DNA from 3 places in the Mycobacterium zoologicum genome. Region 3 is predicted to be linked to each of the others. Evidence: riboswitches for the same ligand, from Rfam matches in the RefSeq annotation. Region 3 holds a riboswitch; each other region holds the start of a gene.
What was found. A riboswitch is a leader RNA that binds a small molecule or an ion and turns the genes downstream of it on or off. The one in region 3 is predicted to bind cobalamin.
Positions count from the first base shown of each region.

Region 1: it holds a riboswitch for cobalamin, as region 3 does, so the genes downstream of both, K6T84_RS14655 (PPE family protein) here and metE (5-methyltetrahydropteroyltriglutamate--homocysteine S-methyltransferase) in region 3, are expected to answer to the same signal.
Region 2: it holds a riboswitch for cobalamin, as region 3 does, so the genes downstream of both, K6T84_RS14635 (ABC transporter substrate-binding protein) here and metE (5-methyltetrahydropteroyltriglutamate--homocysteine S-methyltransferase) in region 3, are expected to answer to the same signal.

Region 1 is NZ_JAYJJS010000017.1:33,506-38,540, forward strand. Features, by position in the region: gene K6T84_RS14645 (ATP-binding cassette domain-containing protein) at 1-968, shown strand, start outside; gene K6T84_RS14650 (DUF7676 family protein) at 981-1,559, shown strand; gene K6T84_RS14655 (PPE family protein) at 1,668-3,404, opposite strand; cobalamin riboswitch at 3,439-3,622, opposite strand; gene K6T84_RS14660 (PPE family protein) at 3,624-5,035, opposite strand, start outside.
Region 2 is NZ_JAYJJS010000017.1:26,226-32,791, reverse strand. Features, by position in the region: gene K6T84_RS14645 (ATP-binding cassette domain-containing protein) at 1-49, opposite strand, end outside; gene K6T84_RS14640 (FecCD family ABC transporter permease) at 46-1,080, opposite strand; gene K6T84_RS14635 (ABC transporter substrate-binding protein) at 1,077-2,264, opposite strand; cobalamin riboswitch at 2,302-2,492, opposite strand; cobalamin riboswitch at 2,498-2,606, shown strand; gene cobN (cobaltochelatase subunit CobN) at 2,638-6,213, shown strand; gene cobF (precorrin-6A synthase (deacetylating)) at 6,210-6,566, shown strand, end outside.
Region 3 is NZ_JAYJJS010000001.1:189,143-195,708, reverse strand. Features, by position in the region: gene K6T84_RS00945 (cysteine hydrolase family protein) at 1-42, shown strand, start outside; gene K6T84_RS00940 (enoyl-CoA hydratase/isomerase family protein) at 120-920, shown strand; gene K6T84_RS00935 (LLM class flavin-dependent oxidoreductase) at 932-1,939, shown strand; gene metE (5-methyltetrahydropteroyltriglutamate--homocysteine S-methyltransferase) at 1,976-4,252, opposite strand; cobalamin riboswitch at 4,386-4,587, opposite strand; gene K6T84_RS00925 (SDR family oxidoreductase) at 4,627-5,277, opposite strand; gene K6T84_RS00920 (LLM class flavin-dependent oxidoreductase) at 5,365-6,339, shown strand; gene K6T84_RS00915 (NAD(P)H-dependent amine dehydrogenase family protein) at 6,336-6,566, shown strand, end outside.

The sequences.
Region 1 (5,035 bases), on a different contig from region 3:
TGTTCGCCTTCGGCACCGACGACGCAGATCGTCGCGCCGCACGGATCGACGCCCCCGAGCCGCTGCGCGCCGCCCTGACGCGCGTGCTGTCCCGGGAAGGCTGGGAGGTGCGTGAGCCGGCCGAGATTCTGGTCACCGCAACCGATCCCGAAGCGATCACGATGCGTCGGGCCGCATCGACCACGGTCAGCGCCTTGCGCGACCTGCCACAGTTGCTGCGTGCCCGGCCCGCGGCCGGACACAGCTGCGTGCCGCCGGATCAGGCGGCGGCCGCGCTGGCCGAACTATCGTGCGTAACACCGTATTTCGCGGTCTCAACCGGAGCGGTCGAGGGCGGTGGCTGGCGCCCGGTGACCCAGCTCTACACCGACCCGGAACTGCTCGACGACGCCGTCGCAGCCGTGCGGGAGCGCATCGGGGCGCCGGATCACCGGGTCGCGGCGTCGACGTTCTTCCTCGGGTTCGCGGCGCGGCTGTGGTCGATCGGGCTGGGCGGGCTCGCCGAGCACGGCCTGCTGCTGGATCTGGATCCCGACGAGCTCTGGTACACCCAATCCTGCGGTACGGTACGGCTGCACCTGCCGAAACCGGTGGCCTGGCAAGGGCCGGGGCTCGATTCGCTGCTGGCCGAGGAGGTGCTGCGCCGGCACCTGATCCCGCTGACCGCGGCGGTGCGACGGCTCGGCCCGATCTCGGAGAAGCTGCTGCGCGGCAACGCCGCCTCCGCCGTGCTGGGCGCCGCGCGCGCCCTACACCGGCATCACGGCGCACCGCTGGCGACCGACCCATCCTGGGAGCTGGCCCGCGCCGTGTGCGCCGACGAAAGTCTCTGCGACACCATCCGTTTCGACGAATCCGGTACCGACTATCGGCGTGCCACCTGCTGCCTGTTCTACCGCACACCGGGCGGTGGGCTGTGCATCGACTGCGCGCTCACCCACAAACCTCAAGCTCGTTCACACGATTAGGAAGGAATCCCCATGACCGAAACCACCACCGCCGTAGTTGCCGATCCCCCGATCGTCGACACCGAAGACCGGGGCCGCGAACAACTGTGGCCGCTGCCCACCGACCAGCAGAGTCTGCTGGACCTGCTGCACCTGTGCTTCGACGAGTACTGGGACGAGATCTGGTTCGGCATCATCATGCAGGGCGCCGCCTGGGAGGTGGCAGCACCCAACGCGCCGCGCAAGATCGCGATGCTCGACGGTTACGCCACAGTTGATTTCGGCCGCTGGCACTTTCACCTGTGCATCGGCAAGCACCGGGCCAGCGGCTCGGAGCTGGGCCGCATTCGCCGCTGCACCCGCGCCGAGCTGTACCGGCGGATCGGCAAGGACGGCAACCCGATGTCGTGGGGCGTGCGACTGTACAACGGACGCGACGAGCAGATGATGACGCTGATGCTGCCGAACCCGTTCCTGACCAACGACCAGCAGATGCGCGAGGAGCCCGAGTGGGGCCAGCTGGAACTGTGGGACAAGCTGCGCGAGCGCTACCTGGGCCTGGGCCCGGACCCGTTGGACCGCAGCGGGAATCGGATCCGCTGCGGCGGTTAGCGAGGCTCGACGAAGGAGAGCCGAAGCTGGGCCGCCGCAACAGGCACCGCGGTTAGCAAGGCTCGACGAAGGAGAGCCGAAGCTGGACCGCCGCAACAGGCACCGCGGTTAGCAAGGCTCGACGCCCGGCCAGGTGTTGGGCATCATCGGGCTGACCGCCCCGCCGCCGAATCCGTCGTCGGCCAGTGCGGTCAGCCCGGCCGGGTGCGCGGCGGCGACCCGGTGGGTGCTGCCGGCGAACCCGCCGGCATCCCGGGCCGAGGCAGAGACCCCGACGGGCTCGGGCGTCAAATCCTGTTCCAGGTCCATGTACTCATGACCGCGCCCCAGCATGCCGACCTTCGCGCGGCGCCGGCGCCGCTGCGGCGCAACCTCTTCCGCGGATTCGGCTGCGGGAACCTCGGCGCCGACCGGCTTCGAGGCCGCCTTCTTGCGGGCGCTGGTCCCTGACGCCCGTCGGGCGCCCATGTCCAGGCCGCCGACCATGTACATGTAGGCCGGCATGGTCACCGACGGCGGCCCGGCCGGGGTCGGTGGCGGGGCTGCGGGCGGCGGCGCGGGGGCCGCGGCCGGTGCGGGGGTTGGCGCAGGAGCCGGCGCCGGCGCGGGAGCCGGCGCGGGTGATGGAGCCGGCGGTTGGGCCATCGCCAGCCCGGGCGTCGGCGGGGCGGGCGGCGGCGTCGGGACCGCCAACGCATGATGCGCCAGCGCGCCGATGCCCAGACCGCCGAGCACCCCCGCCGGGGCCAGCACCGTCGTGGCGGCCAGCGCAGGCAACAGTGCGGGTAGTAGCGCCGTCTGGGTGACCAAGTAGTTCAGCACCTGGATGGTGTTGCCGATCGTGGACCCGACGATCTCGACCATCGCCATCGGGATGACCAGCCCCAGGCCCTGGGGGTTGAACAGCGCGGTGTACATGATCGCGATCAGGTCGTCGACGATCACGATGCTGGTGAACGCGAAGTAGGAGCCCGGGTCCAGCGGCACCGAGAAGATGTAGGCCAGGTTGCCGGGGTTGAGATAGCTCAGCGGGTTGCCGGTCCACGCCAGCCAGGATCCGGGCACCCCGGGCGGCGGCAACAGCGACGACCCGCCCTGCAGGCTGGCGAACCACTGCGCCAGCGGGTCGGAGATGCCGGTGAAGCCGATCTTGTTGAAGAACTCCTGCAGTTCGGCGTACAGCGGGTACTGGCTGCTGTCGGGATAGGGCGGGCTGGGCACCAGACTTTCGAGCCAGTTCGCGAAGTCGGTGAACCACTGCGGCGGCTGCGGCGCGGTGGTGTCGGTGGCGTCGGCGCTGCCCGGCGACTTCAACACCGTGGGCGCCGGTTCGAGCTGCGGCACCGTCGCCACCGCGGTGGTTGCGGTGGCGTCGTACGCGGTCATCACGGCGGCGGCCTGCGCCCACATCCGGGCGTAGTCGGCTTCGTTCAATGTGATCGGAATGGTGTTGATCCCAAAGAAATTGGTGCCGACCAGCACCGCGTGGGTGACGTGGTTGGCCACCAGTTCGGCCATCGTCGGCATCGCCGCCACCGCGCTGGTGTAGGCGGCGGCCGCGGTCTGCTGCTGTGCGGCGGTGGCCGCGCCGTCGGCACCGGCCTGCAACAGCCAGGCCAGGTACGGCGCGTTGGCGGCCACGAACGCCTCGGCGGCCGGCCCCTGCCAGGCACCGGCCTGGACCGCGGCCAGCACACCGGTCAGTTCGTCGGCGATCGTCGTGTATTCGACGGAAAGGGAGGTCCAGGCTGCCGCGGAGGCGAGCAGCGGGCCGGCACCGGGACCGGCGGACAACAGGGTCGAATGGATTTCAGGCGGCGACGCCACCCAGACAGGCGCAGACAATGGGAATCAGCTCTCTCGGGGTACACCGCCCCGGGTCGCAGGATGCGACGATGTGAGTGTCCTGACTCTCGGATCAACGCTCGCCTCGCCTTCCAACTCCGTTAAGAGCCGTGGCTGTTGAGGGTCGCTCCCCGATCACAGTGGCGGGACCGTGCCGGATTCACACCGGCTTCCTGCACCATCGTTGCCGTACTGGCGCAGTATCGCACGCTAGGTCAGCTATTGGCGATACTGCAGCGCCCATGTGCCGGGCGTCATAGGAGTGGTGACACCGCCGCCGAACCCGTCCCCGGACAGCGCGGTCAGGCCGCTCGGTGAAAAGTCATCCTCGAGGTCCATGTACTCGTGGCCGCGGCCGAGCATGTCGTGCTTGGCCCGTCGGCGCCGGCGGACCTTGGCCTTCTCCTCGGCGGCGGCGGCCTCCTCAGGAGCCGCGGCTGCCTCGGGTTCCGGGGCCTTGCGGCGACGGGCACTGGTGCCCGCGGCCCGGCGGGCCTGCTGGCTCAGGCCCGCGACCAGGTACATGTAGGCGAGGCTGTCGCCCGGTGACAGCGGCGGGGCGGGTGGTGGCGGGGGCGCGGCGGGCGCAGGCGGAGCCGCGGCCGGCACCGGAGCCGGCGCAGGGGCCGGAGCGGGGGCAGGCACCGGAGCCGGTGGCGTGGGTGCCACCGTCAACCCGGCGAACGGCGGGGGCACCGGGGGCACCGCGACCACCGGCACGGCGTGCAGGGCGGCCAGGCCCGACAGTCCCGCCAACCCGGCCAGCGGCGCCACCGCCAGCGGCAACGCGGCCGTCAACATCGGCAGCATGACCGGGATCAGCACGAGGGCTTGCTCCAGCAGCGTCTTGAGCAGGGCGATCACATCGGTGATGATCGTCCCGATCGCCTCGACCGCGGTGAACAGCAGCGTCGAGGCGATCGTGCCGGGATTTCCGGAGGCGAACGCCGCGGCCAGGTCCGCTCCGATGAACGCGAACGTCTGCGACAGGTAGGCGGCGAACGACCCGAAGTCCATCGGATAGCCCAACGCGAACGCGATGTTGTAGGGGCTCAGGAAGCTCAGCGGGTTGCCGGTCAGCGTCAGCCAGGGATCGAACCCGGAGAAGATCGACTGGAGGTACGGGTTGGCGGCCAGCTGGTTGATCATCGGCTGCAGCACGTTGTTGTAGAAGTCGGTGTAGCCGCTGTTCTGCAGCCAGTCCATGATGTCGTTCTGCCGATCCGGCGGCAGCTGCGACTGGCTGGCGTCGGCGGAGCCGGCCTTGACGATCTGCGGCGAAGCGGTGGTCTGCGGCGTCGACGCCACCGCGGCATCCGCCACGGCCTGATAGGTCGCCATCACCGCGGCCGCCTGGAACCACATCCGGCCGTAGTCGGCTTCGTTCAGCGCGATCGGAATCGCATTCACGCCAAAGAAATTCGTGCCCACCAGCACCGCGTGCGCAGCGTGGTTGGCGGCCAGCTCCGCAAGCGTCGGCATCGCCGCCAGCGCGGCGGTGTAGGCGGTGGCCGCGGTCTGCTGCTGGCCGGCGGTCACCGCGCTGGCGGCACCGGCCTGCACCAGCCAGGCCAGATACGGCACATTCGCCGCCACATAGGCCTCGGCGGACGGGCCCTGCCACGCGCCGG
Region 2 (6,566 bases), on a different contig from region 3:
GATGGCGGTAGCCGATCGCGAGGCCGGCCAGCTGCACGGCGGGCGTCACGTGGGCATCCCCGATCCTCGCCGGGCCCGCAGCAGAACGGTGATCACCACCGGCGCCCCGACCAGCGCGGTGACCGCGTTGACCGGAATCACCAGATCGCTGCCCGGAACCTGGCTGACGATCCCGCAGCACAGCGCCGCGACGGCACCCAGCAACGTCACCGCGGGCACCACCACGCGGTGATCGGAGGTGCCGACCGCGATGCGGGCCACGTGTGGCACCACCAGGCCGAGGAACGCGATCGGTCCGCAGAACGCCGTCGTCACACCCGCCAGCAGCGAGGCCGATCCGACCGTGACCATCCGGGCCCGCCGGACGTTGATACCCATGGTGGCCGCGTAACTCTCGCCGAGCAGCAGGGCGTTGAGCGGCCGGATCGTCAGCGCGGCGGCGGCCAGCCCCACCCCGACCAGCGGTAGCAGCAGTTGCAGGTCGCCCCAGCCGGTGCCGGCGAAACTGCCCAGCCCCCACAGCAGAAACTGCTGCACCCGCTGCGGGTCGGAGTAGACCATCGCCAGACTCACCAGCGCGGTACTGGCCGCGCCCAACATCACCCCGATGAGCAGCAGGGTGGCCGCCGAACGCGTCCAGCGCGACAGCGCCAGCACCAGCGTCAGCATCACCGCCGCGCCCACCGCGGCCGCGATCACCGCCCCACCGCGGCCGGCCCCGGCCATACCGGCGCCGAAGCCGGCGCTCCCGCCGAGCAGCACCACCAGCGCCACGCCGAGGCTGGCGCCGGAACTGACCCCGAGGATGTAGGGGTCGGCGAGGGTGTTGCGGAACAGGGTCTGCAGCTGCAGCCCGGAGACCCCCAGCGCGGCCCCGGCGGCCAGCGCGGTGAGCACCCGGGGCAGCCGCATGTTCGCCACGATCACCTGCCAGCGCGGGTCGGAGGCGTCGGCACCGAGCAGCACCCGCACGGTGTCGGCCAGCGGCACCCGGACCGGACCGAGCGCCAGACCCAGCAGCGCCAGCACTACCACCGCGACGGCCAGGCCCGCCAATACCAGCGGGGTGCGGGCCTTCATCGCGGGACCTGACGGTAGAACGCGAACTCGTGGCCGGGTGCCGACTCGGGATGCAGGATCGCCACCAGGTCGCCGAGCAGCAGATCCGGCCGCGCCGTGCCGCGTTCCCAGTAGGTGTTGCGGCCGTTCTGGTCGACGGCCTTGGTGCCCGACCACACCTGACCGCTGCGGACCGCGGCGAGCTCGCCGTAGCGACTGTCCTGGGAAACCGCGTCGCTCAACGCTTTCCAGTCGTCTGTGACCAGCCACAGCGGTGCGCCGCCAGCCCGGGCGTAGACCGATTCGAAGTTCAGCTGCCGGCTCTGCGCGCCGGTGTCGCTCAGCCAGGGATAGGTCCCGCCGGCATCGGCGACCAGCCGGCCGGAGTAGCTCGCGCCGGTGGGCATCGACCAGTTGCCCGAATACATGGTGCCCACCAGTACGTCGACGGGTTTGGCTTTCGAGGCCCCAGCGGCCCGGGCGCTCAGCGCGTGGTACCCATCGCGGATCATGCGGTAGGTCTGCTCGGCCTGGTGTTCGGTACCGGTCAGTGCCGCAAACACTTTGATCCATTCGGCGCGGCCCAGCGGGGTGGGCTCCAGCCATTCGGCGTCGGCGACCACCGGGATTCCGGCCTCGCGCAGCTTGGGATAACCGGGATCGTCCATGCCCTGGGTGACCAGCACATCGGGGCCGGCCTGCAACACGGTCTCGATGTTGACCTGCCCACCCGGGGCGTACCCGACGATCGCACCGGCATCGATGCGGCTGCGGATCGCCGCGTCGGCGACCGCGGCAGGACTGGCCACGCCGGTGACGACGCCGGCCTGGCCGAGTTCGGTGATCATCGCCAGGTGGGTGGTGGAGCCCGAATACAGGCTGTGCACCGGGACGCTGACCTGTTGGGCGCGGGCCAACTCGCCGGACAGCTCGGGGGCCGGCGCGCCGCAGCGCACCAGCACATACGACACCGGCTTGCCGCCGAGGTAGGGACGCTCGACGGTCAGGACCTGGTAGCTGCGGTGGTATTCGATGCGGAAGTTGGTGGCCTCGGACAGCGTCGACTTGTCCGGGAAGTAGTCGACGGCCGGATCGAAGTCGGTGATGCAACCGGCACGCGCGCCGTCGGGGACGGTGGCATGCTCGGCCGAGCAGCCGGCCAGCATCGTGACCAGCGCAAGTGCTACCCGCAACGCACGGGACATGGGCGCGCATCAGCTTCCTCGGGGTACACCGCCCCGGTTCGCAGGACGCGATGACGTGAGTCTCCTGGCTTTCGGATCACCGTTCGCCTCGCCTTCCAGCCCCACAGGCGGCGGGCCGTGGCTGATGAGGGTCACTCCCCGATGACAGTGGCGGGACCGCGCCGGATTCGCACCGGCTTCCTCACTGTCGTCATCGCCTTACCGGCGACATTGTTGCATGCCGTGCTGGGATAGGCTGGCCGCCGTCTCGTGGCGTCAGGAAGTCCGGTGAGAATCCATTTCAAATCCGGCGCGGTTCCGCCACTGTGTTAGCCAGATACTGGCCGCGGGACATCCGACTATGCGGGGCGCGAACCCCCAGGAGGAACCGGCTATGCGGCGCATTGCGCTCCTGTCCACGTCCGACACCGACCTGCTGTCCGCGAGGGCCAGCGGCGCGGCCTACCGGCTCGGCAACCCGGCGCGCCACGACATCGCGCCGCTGCTCGACGGCACAGACGTCGTGGTGCTGCGAATCCTCGGTTCTTCGGCCGAGATCGCCGACGAACTGAAGCTGCTGCGTGCCACGGGCCTGCCGCTGGTGGTGCTCGGCGGGGAACGCTCGCCCAACGCCGAGCTGATGGAGTGTTCGACGGTCCCGATCGGCCTGGCCGCGCAGGCACACGCCTACCTCGCCGAGGGCGGGCCGGCCAACCTGGCGCAGCTGCACGCGTTCCTGTGCGACACCGTGCTGCTCACCGGTGAGGGCTTCGACGAACCGGCGGTGATCCCGGAGTGGGGATACGCCCAGCGATCGCCCGCCGCCGAGGTTCCCGACGCCGTGCGGGTCGGGGTGCTCTACTACCGGGCGCACGAGGTCAGCGGCAACGCCGGCTTCGCGCACGCTTTGGCCGACGCGATCGACGCCACCGGCCGGGCTGTCGGGGTGCCGATCTTCGCCGCGTCGTTGCGCAACGCCGGCGACGAGCTCTACGACGCGCTGGGGACGCTGGACGCCGTGGTGGTCTGCATGCTGGCGGCCGGCGGGGCACTCAACGCCACCGCGACGGTCAGCGCCGGCGACGACGACGGCGCGTGGGACATCGAACGGATTGCCGCGCTGGACATCCCGGTGTTCCAGGGGTTGTGCCTGGCTTCGTCGCGGGCGGACTGGGAGGCCAACGACGACGGCGTGACCCCGCTGGATTCGGCCACCCAGATCGCCATCCCGGAGTTCGACGGCCGGATCATCACGGTGCCGTTCTCCTTCAAGGAGATCGACGACGACGGGCTGCCACACTACACCGCCGACGCCGAGCGCTGCGCCCGGGTCGCCGGTGTGGTCGTGAACCATGCTGTGCTGCGCCATATCCCGAATTCCGAGAAGAAACTCGCGTTGGTGCTCTCGGCCTATCCCACCAAGCACTCCCGGGTGGGCAACGCCGTCGGCCTGGACACCCCGGCCTCAGCGGTGCGGCTGCTGCACCGGCTGGCCGCGGCGGGCTATGACGTCGGGGACGGCTTCGGTGTGCTGGGTTCTGACGGCGAGACGCTGGCCGGGGACCGGTTGATCCACACCCTGATCGAGGCCGGCGGCCAGGACGAGGACTGGTTGTCCGCGGCGCAACTGACCGACGCGCAGGTCCGGGTAACCGCGCAGCAGTACGCCGACTGGACCGCGGAGCTGCCCGACGACCTGCGTGAAGCCATGACGACGGCGTGGGGCCCGGCACCGGGCAAACTGTTCGTCAACGAGGCCGGTGAGATCGTTTTGGCCGCACTGCGATCCGGCAACATCGTGCTGATGATCCAGCCGCCCCGCGGGTTCGGGGAGAACCCGGTGGCGATCTACCACGATCCCGACCTGCCGCCGAGTCACCACTACCTGGCCGCCTACCGTTGGCTGGCACAGGGATTCGGTGCGCACGCGGTGATCCACCTGGGTAAGCACGGCTCGATGGAGTGGCTGCCCGGCAAGACCGCGGCATTGTCGGCGAGCTGCGCCACCGACGCCATGATCGCCGGCCTGCCGCTGATCTACCCGTTTTTGGTCAACGATCCCGGCGAGGGGGCTCAGGCCAAACGCCGGGCCCACGCGGTGATCGTCGATCACCTGATCCCGCCGATGGCGCGCGCGGAGTCCTACGGCGACATCGCCCGGCTGGAGCAACTGCTCGACGAGTACGGCAACATCGCCACGATGGACCCGGCCAAGCTGCCGGCGATCCGCGGCGAGATCTGGAACCTGATGCGCGCGGCGGAGATGCACCGCGACCTGGGTCTGGATGAGCGGCCCGAGGATGAGGAGTTCGACGATTTCCTGCTGCACGTGGACGGCTGGCTGTGCGAGATCAAGGACGCGCAGATCCGTGACGGCCTGCATGTTCTGGGTGGCGCCCCGACCGGGCCGGCGCGGGTGAACCTGGTGCTGGCGATCCTGCGCGCCCCGCAGGTGTGGGGCGGGGTGGACCACGCGGTGCCCGGGCTGCGGGCGGCGCTCGGCCTGAAAGAAGACGCGCCGGTGGTGGCGGTCGACGAGATCGAGCAGCGCGCCCGAGACCTGGTCGAGACGATGGAGGCGGCGGGTTGGGATGCGGCGGTGGCCGATTCGGCGCATCCCGATCCCGAGGTGTGTCGGGTGCTGAGATTCGCCGCCACCGAGGTGGTTCCGCGGCTGGCCGGCACCACGGCCGAACTCGACTCGGTGCTGCACGCGCTGGCTGGCGGGTTCGTGCGGCCCGGCCCGTCCGGCTCACCGCTGCGCGGTCTGGTCAACGTGCTGCCCACCGGGCGCAACTTCTACACCGTCGACCCGCGCGCGGTGCCGTCCCGGCTGGCCTGGCAGACCGGGCAGGCGATGGCCGACTCCCTGGTGCGGCGCTACCTCGACGACACCGGCGGCTATCCGGAGTCGGTGGGGCTGTCGGTGTGGGGAACCTCGGCGATGCGTACCTCCGGAGACGACGTCGCCGAGGTGCTGGCGCTGCTGGGGGTACGCCCGGAATGGGACGAGGCCTCCCGGCGGGTATGCGGGCTGGAGATAGTCTCGCTGGACGAGCTAGGACGGCCCAGAATCGATGTGACGGTACGCATCTCGGGATTCTTCCGGGACGCCTTCCCGCATGTGGTGACCATGCTCGACGACGCCGTGCAGATGGTGGCAACCCTCGACGAGCCCGACGATCAGAACTTCGTGGCCGCGCACGCCCGCGCGGATCTGGCGTCCCACGGCGACCTGCGCCGGGCCACCACCCGGGTCTTCGGCTCAGCGCCGGGCTCCTACGGGGCCGGAATCCTGCAGCTGATCGAATCCGGCACCTGGCGTGACGACAAGGACCTGGCCGAGGTCTACACCACCTGGGGCGGGTTCGCCTACGGCCGCGGACTGGACGGCGTCGCCGCAACCGATGACATGCGCACCAACTACCGCCGGATCAAGGTGGCCGCCAAGAACATCGACACCCGCGAACACGACATCGCCGATTCCGACGACTACTTCGTCTACCACGGTGGCATGATCGCGACCGTGCGTGCGCTCACCGGAGCCGACCCGAAGGCCTACGTGGGGGACTCGACGTCACCGGACGCCGTCCGCACCCGCACACTGGCCGAGGAGACCGCCCGGGTGTTCCGGGCCCGGGTGGTCAACCCGCGCTGGATCTCCGCGATGCGCCGGCACGGCTACAAGGGCGCGTTCGAGCTCGCCGCGACGGTCGACTACCTGTTCGGGTTCGACGCCACCGCCGGGGTGGTGCACGACTGGATGTATGAGAAGCTCGCCGCCGAGTATGTGCTCGATCCGGAAACCCGCGAGTTCCTGGACAAATCCAACCCGTGGGCGCTGCAGGGCATCGTGGAGCGGCTGAAAGAGGCAGCAGATCGTGGTCTGTGGGCGCAACCGGACCCGGCGACCATGGCGGCGTTGCAGCAGGCCTATCTCGACGTCGAAGGGGATCTGGAGGACCGGTGAAAGTCTGGATTCTCGGTGTCGGCATGGGACCCCAGCACGTCACGGCCGAGGTCGCCGACACGCTGCGGTCGGTCGACTATGTGGTGGCGCCCGAGAAGTCCTCCCAAGACGCCCTGTTGGCACTGCGGCGGGCGGTCGTTGACGCGTACGCCGGCACGGTTCCGATCGTCACCGTCGCCGACCCGCGCCGGGACCGGTCCCCGGCGCTGACCACGACCGGGTATGAGAGTGCCGTCGCCGACTGGCATGCGGCGCGGGCGGCTCGCTACGCCGACGTGCTGCGTGAGCGGGGCGGCACCGCGGCGTTTCTGGTCTGGGGCGACCCGTCGCTGTTCGACTCGACGATCCGGATC
Region 3 (6,566 bases):
TTCGCCGTCGTCGTCCCGGGAGTCGCGTCAGTGCCGGATTGATGCCGCCCAGTCGGCGGAGCGCGACGTGCTGCCGATGAGGTGCTGAGGATCTGTGAGGACCTAAAGGGAGAAGCGCTATGACCTATCAGGACTACCGCCAGTTGACGTTCACCCGTCGGGACAACGGCGTTCTGCTCATCACGATCGACCGGCCGGAGAAGTACAACGCCGCCGACGAACAGATGCACGGCGAGTTGGCCCGGGTGTGGAATGACGTCTCTGCTGACCCCGAGACCCGCGTCGCCGTCATCACCGGTGCCGGCAAGGCTTTCTCCGCCGGCGGCGATCTGGCCATGGTGGAACGGATGGCCGGCGACTACGACCGGGTCTCGCACATGCTCAAAGAGATGAGCGACATGGTGTACGGAATCATCAACTGCGAGAAGCCGATCGTGTCGGCGATCAACGGTGTGGCCGTCGGCGCCGGCACGGTTGCCGCGCTGCTCGCCGACGTCGCGATCGTCGCCGAGGACGCCAAGATCGGTGACGGGCATGTCAAGCTCGGTGTGGCCGCGGGTGATCATGCGGCGATCATCTGGCCGCTGCTGGCCGGCATGGCCAAGGCCCGCTACTACCTGCTCACCGGCGAGATGATCACCGGCGCCGAAGCCGAGCGGATCGGCATGGTCGCCAAAGCCCTTCCCCGCGAACAGGTCCTCGACGAGGCGTTGCGGGTTGCCGACGTTCTGGCTACCGGGGCCCAGCAGGCCATCCGGCTGACCAAGCGCACCTTGAACAACTGGCTGCGCAGCGCCGGGCCCACCTTCGACCAGTCGGCCGCCTACGAGATGCTCACCTTCATGGGCCCGGATGTCGTGGAGGGCTACAGCGCGCTTCGGGAGAAGCGTCCGCCGCGGTTCCCGTCGGCCCAGAACTGAAGGACGACGCGATGAAAATCGGGCTCGTAGTCGTCGATGAGAACCCCGCGCAGGCACTGAAGATCGTCCGGGCGGCCGACCGCGCGGGCGTGCACTCGCTGTGGACGATCGACTACTACAACCGCAGCAGTCTGACCCGGGCGGCGGCGTTCGCGGCGGCTTCGGAGCGGGCGATCATCGGCACCAACGTGACCCCGCTCTTCGCGCGCTCGGCCTTGGCACTCGCATCGTCGGCATCCGACATCCAGGCGATCGCCGATGGCCGATTCGTGTTGGGTGTCGGCAGCAGCACCCGCCGAATGAACCAGGACTGGTATGGGGCCACCATGGATCATCCCGCCCCGCAGGTCCGGGAGCGGATCGATCTGATCCGCCGGTTGATCGCCCACCGCGAGGGCTCGTTCCACTTCGAGGGCAGGTTCGACCGGGTCGCGATGGCGCACTATGAGCGCACCGCGCTGCCTGACACGATGCCGATTCTCGCGGCCGGGGTGGGCGAGCACATGGTCGGCGTGGTGGGGGAGTGTGCGGACGGATTCGTCGGGCACACCATCGCCTCCGCGGACTACCTGCGCGACATCGCGCCCCCGCTGCTGGCCAGGGGTGCACTGCGGTCGGGCCGCGATCTTGGGCAGCTGTTGATGACGACACAGATCGTGGCGTCGGCCGGCACGGACCGGTCCGCGGCCCGCCGGGATGCGGCGTCCCAGGTCGGGTTCTATTCGACGCCAAAGGGGTACGACGCCCTGTTCCCGGGCGGCCAGTTCGCCGCCGAGCGGTTCGCCGCCCGCGAGGCCGTCATGCGCGGCGACGCGGCCGGCGTGATCGCGGCGGGCGAGGCAATGGTCGAGGAGCGGGCGGTGTTCGGCACCCAAGAAGAGGTCGCCGAGCAGTTGCGCCGCTACGACGGTGTCGTCGACTGGGCGATCCTGTACCCGCCGAACTTCAGTGTCGATCCGGATGCTTTGCACGCCAACGAGTTACAGCTGATCGAGGTGGCCGCAAACTGGTCCTCGTGACCGCGGGTTGATCAACCCGCGGTCACGAGGCCACGTCTACACCCCGGCGCGGGCCTGCTTCGCCGCGGCCACCAGGTTGGCCAGCGACGCGGTCACCTCGTCGGTCTTGCGGGTCTTCAAGCCGCAGTCCGGGTTGACCCAGAGGCGCTGTGCCGGAACGGCCTCCAGTGCCTCTCGCAGCGACGCGGCCATCTCATCGGTGCTCGGGACGCGCGGTGAGTGGATGTCGTAGACGCCCGGGCCGACTCCGTTGGAGAACCCGATCGCATTGAGGTCGTCGAGCACCTCCATGTGCGAGCGCGCCGCCTCGATCGAGGTGACGTCGGCGTCCAGATCGGCGATCGCACCGATGACCTCGCCGAATTCGGAGTAGCACAGGTGGGTGTGGATCTGGGTTGCATCGGTCACCCCCGAGGTGGACAGCCGGAACGCTCCGACGGCCCAGTCCAGGTAGCTCTGCTGGTCGGCTTTGCGCAGTGGCAGTAACTCCCGCAGCGCGGGCTCGTCGACCTGGATCACCGCGATGCCCGCGGCCTCCAGATCCACCGTCTCGTCCCGGATCGCCAGAGCCACCTGGTCGGCGGTGTCGGCCAGCGGCTGGTCGTCGCGGACGAACGACCAGGCAAGGATGGTCACCGGGCCGGTGAGCATGCCCTTGACCGGCTTGTCGGTCAGCGACTGGGCGTAGGTGGCCCAGTCGACCGTCATCGGGCGTGGCCGGAAGACGTCACCGAACAGCACCGGCGGACGCACGCAGCGGCTGCCGTAGGACTGCACCCAACCGTTGGCGGTGGCGAAGAAACCGTCCAACTGCTCGGCGAAGTACTGCACCATGTCGTTGCGCTCCGGCTCGCCGTGCACCAGCACGTCCAGGCCGAGGCCCTCCTGCAGTGTGATGACGTCGGCGATCTCCGCCTTCATCCGGCGGGTGTACTCGGTCTCGTCGATCTCCCCGGCGACCAGCGCGGCGCGGGCCTTGCGGATGTCGACGGTCTGCGGGAACGAGCCGATGGTGGTGGTCGGCAGCGGCGGCAGGTGCAGTCGCTCGTCCTGGGCGGCGCGGCGTTCGGCGGCGCTGCCCCGGTGTGACCCGGCGGTGGTGATCGCCGCGATCCGGCTGCGGACATCGGCGTTGTTCAGCCGCGGATCCGATTTGCGGGACGCCACGGCGGCATCGGATGCAGCGATCGCGCCGGCCACCGCCTCGCGGCCCTCGGTCAGGGCGCGGGCCAGGACGGCCACCTCGGTCACCTTCTCGGCGCCGAACGCCAGCCAACTGCGCAGGCCGTCGTCCAGGGCCGGGTCGGTCTCCGGCTCCAGCGAGTAGGGCACGTGCAGCAGCGAGCACGACGTGCCCACGGCCAGCGTGCCGACCGAGCCGAGCAGGCGTTCCAGCTTGGCCAGGGCGGACTGGAGGTCGGTGCGCCAGATGTTGTGACCGTCGACGATGCCGGCGACCAGCGTCTTGGACGTCAGCTCAGGCTCGGCGACAACCGAATCCACCGACCCGTAGACCAGGTCGACACCGATCGCCTCGACCGGGGTGCGGGCCAGTGCCGCCAGCCCGGCGCCGGGGTCGCCGAAGTAGGTGGCCACGAACAGCGACGGCCGGTCGCGCAGCGCGCCGAGGCGGTGGTAGACCTGCTCGGCCAGGGCGGGGGCGTCGGCGGCGATGTCGGTGACCAGCACCGGCTCGTCGATCTGCACCCACTGCGCGCCGGCGCCGGCCAGCGTGGACAGCAGCTCGGCGTAGATGTCGGTCAGCTCATCCAGGCGCAGGATCGGCGTGGTGGCCCCGTCGACGGCCTTGCTCAGCAGCAGGAACGTGAGCGGTCCGATGATCACCGGGCGAGCCGGAATGCCTTGCTCTTGAGCCTCTTTGAGCTCAGCGAGTACCTTGGCCGGGTTGAGCGCGAACTTTGTGTCCGGGCCGATCTCCGGGACGATGTAGTGGTAGTTGGTGTCGAACCACTTCGTCATCTCCAGCGGTGCGATGTCGGCGTTGCCGCGGGCTGCGGCGAAGTAGCGGTCCAACTCGTCGGCCACACCGGCCACCCGCTCCGGCAGTGCGCCGAGCAGCACCGCGGTGTCGAGCATCTGGTCGTAGTAGGAGAACGTGTTGACCGGCACCGAGTCCAGGCCGGCGGCGGCCAGCTGCGCCCAGGTGTCGCGGCGCAGGCCGGCGGCCACCTTCTTGAGCTCGTCTTGGCCGATCCGGCCGGCCCAGTAGCTCTCGGTCGCGCGCTTGAGTTCGCGGCGGGGCCCGATTCTGGGTGAACCGAGAACGGTGGCGCTGAACGGTTGAGCGGTCATAGTGCAATCCTTCGATTCGGAGAGGTGGGTCACCGCCTGGTGGGTGTCCAGCCAATCCGGTCTGTGCAATTTAACGCACTATAACCATCAAAACCAGACGCCCATTCCGCGAGGCGTTGATCCGCCGGGCGCGGCGCGCCCGGCACAACAGGCAGGTCTTCGGACTCGCAGGCGCGCACCTCACGGTGCTCCTAATGGCCGTCGCTTCCCAGTCACGGACCCGTGACCAGTGCCTATGACGGCGGTCGTTCCTGCATACCGCTGCGGGACAGTCCCGGATTCTCACCGGGTTCCCTCTCGCGCTCCACGGAAAACCGCGTTGCGCTCGATGCCGAGACCGCGGGGGTATCGGCAAACCAGTTGCGTGATCGAGATTACCCGGCCGCGAGCGCCTCGGAGATGGGCATCGTGCCGTCGTTGAACTCGATGGTGCGGCGAATTGTCGACGCGTCGGTCAGGCAGGCAGCGATCACCAGCGCGACGTTGCCGCGCGACACCTGCCCTTTGCCGGTGTCCGGTCCGACAGCGATCTCTCCGGTGGCGGGCTCGAGGGTGAGCCGGCTCGGCCCCAGCACCGTCCAGTCCAGGTCGGTGGCCCGCAGGTGGGCGTCGGCGGCGGCCTTGGCCTCGGCGTACGGGTAGAACGGGTCGTCTTCGGGGACGTCGTGGTCGGGGCCGGCGCCGAAGTAGGACACCATGACGAACCGCCGGACTCCTGCCTTCGCCGCGGCATCGATGGTGCGGATCGCGGCGTCGCGGTCGACGGCATAGGTGCGTGCCGGGTTCCCGCCGCCGGCGCCGGCGGAGAACACCACCGCGTCGTGGCCGGTCAACAGTTCGGCCAGCGCGTCGGTGTCGAGCTGCTCGATGTCGGCCACCACCGGAACCGCCCCGGTGACGGCGACCTCCTCGGAGTGGTCGGGGTTGCGGAAGATCGACGTCACCTCCTCACCGGCGTCGGCAAGGATGGGACTGAGCAGCAGGGCGACGTTGCCGTGGCCCCCGATGATCACAATGCGTGCCATGGCTTCGACGCTACCCGTCGATCGTCAGAAGCTGGGTCGCGAGCGAAACCCAACGATGTGAACAAATATTAGGTTATAGTCGTGCGGATGTTCACGCTGCGCTTCGACATGCGGGCGCCCGCCACGGGTGCGCCCAGTGGCGAGTTGTACGCCGCGGCACTGGAAATGTGCGCGTGGGCCGAATCCCGCGGCGCGATGGCCGCCGTTGTCTCCGAGCATCACGGCACCGAGGACGGGCACCTGCCGTCTCCGTTGCTGCTGGCTTCGGCGATCGCCGCCCGAACGCAGGTGCTGCCGATTCTGCTTGCCGCGGTGGTCCTTCCGTTCTGGGATCCGGTGCGGCTGGCCGAAGACATGAGCGTGCTCGACATCATCAGCAACGGCCGCGTCGCCTACGCCTTCGGTATCGGTCACCGCGCACCGGAGTACGAACACTTCGGCGCGGACATGAGCCGGCGTGGGCGGCTGGCCGACGAGAAACTGGCGCTGCTGCTGCAGCTGTTACGGGGCGAGCCGGTCATCCATCAGGGGCGCCGTATTCACATCACGCCGCCGTGCGTGACGCCAGGCGGCCCGCACATCATGGTGGCCGGCGGAAGTGCGGCGGCGGCGAAGCGGGCCGCCCGCCACGGTCTGGGGTTCATCGCTCAGACGAACTCGGCTGCTTTGAGGGAAGCCTACGAATCGCAGTGCCGAAACCACGGACGTGAACCGGGCCCCCTGCGGCTCCCGGACGTCGATGCGCCGACGACGGTATTCGTCGCCGACGACGTGGACAAGGCCTGGGACGAGCTGGGCCCGTACCTGTTGCACGACGCCGTGACCGCCGCGGCCTACCGGCACGGGGATCGCACGGTGGCGAGCATTTCACCGGCCGCCAGTGTGGCCGAGCTGCGGGCGACGCCGGGCCCCTACCGCGTCTTCACCGTGGCCGAGGCGGCCGCGCAGTTGCGGTCCGGTGGCAGCCTGCCGCTGCTGCCGTTGTGTGGCGGGCTGCCGCCCGCTCTCGCGTGGCCGTACCTGGAACGCGCGGTGTCGGCCCGCAACGAAGGGAAACCATGACTGACCCGACTCGTATCGTCGTGTGGTCGACCGGGGGTGTCGGCTCCATCGCCATCGAGGCGATCCGGCATCGGCCTGATCTGGAACTCGTTGGCGTCTGGGTTCATTCGCCGCACAAGGCGGGGCGAGACGCCGGTGAACTCGCCGGTGGGAAGCCCCTGGGGGTAGCGGCGACCGGTGACGCCGATGCGCTGATCGCGCTGCGGCCCGACTGCGTGGTGTATGCC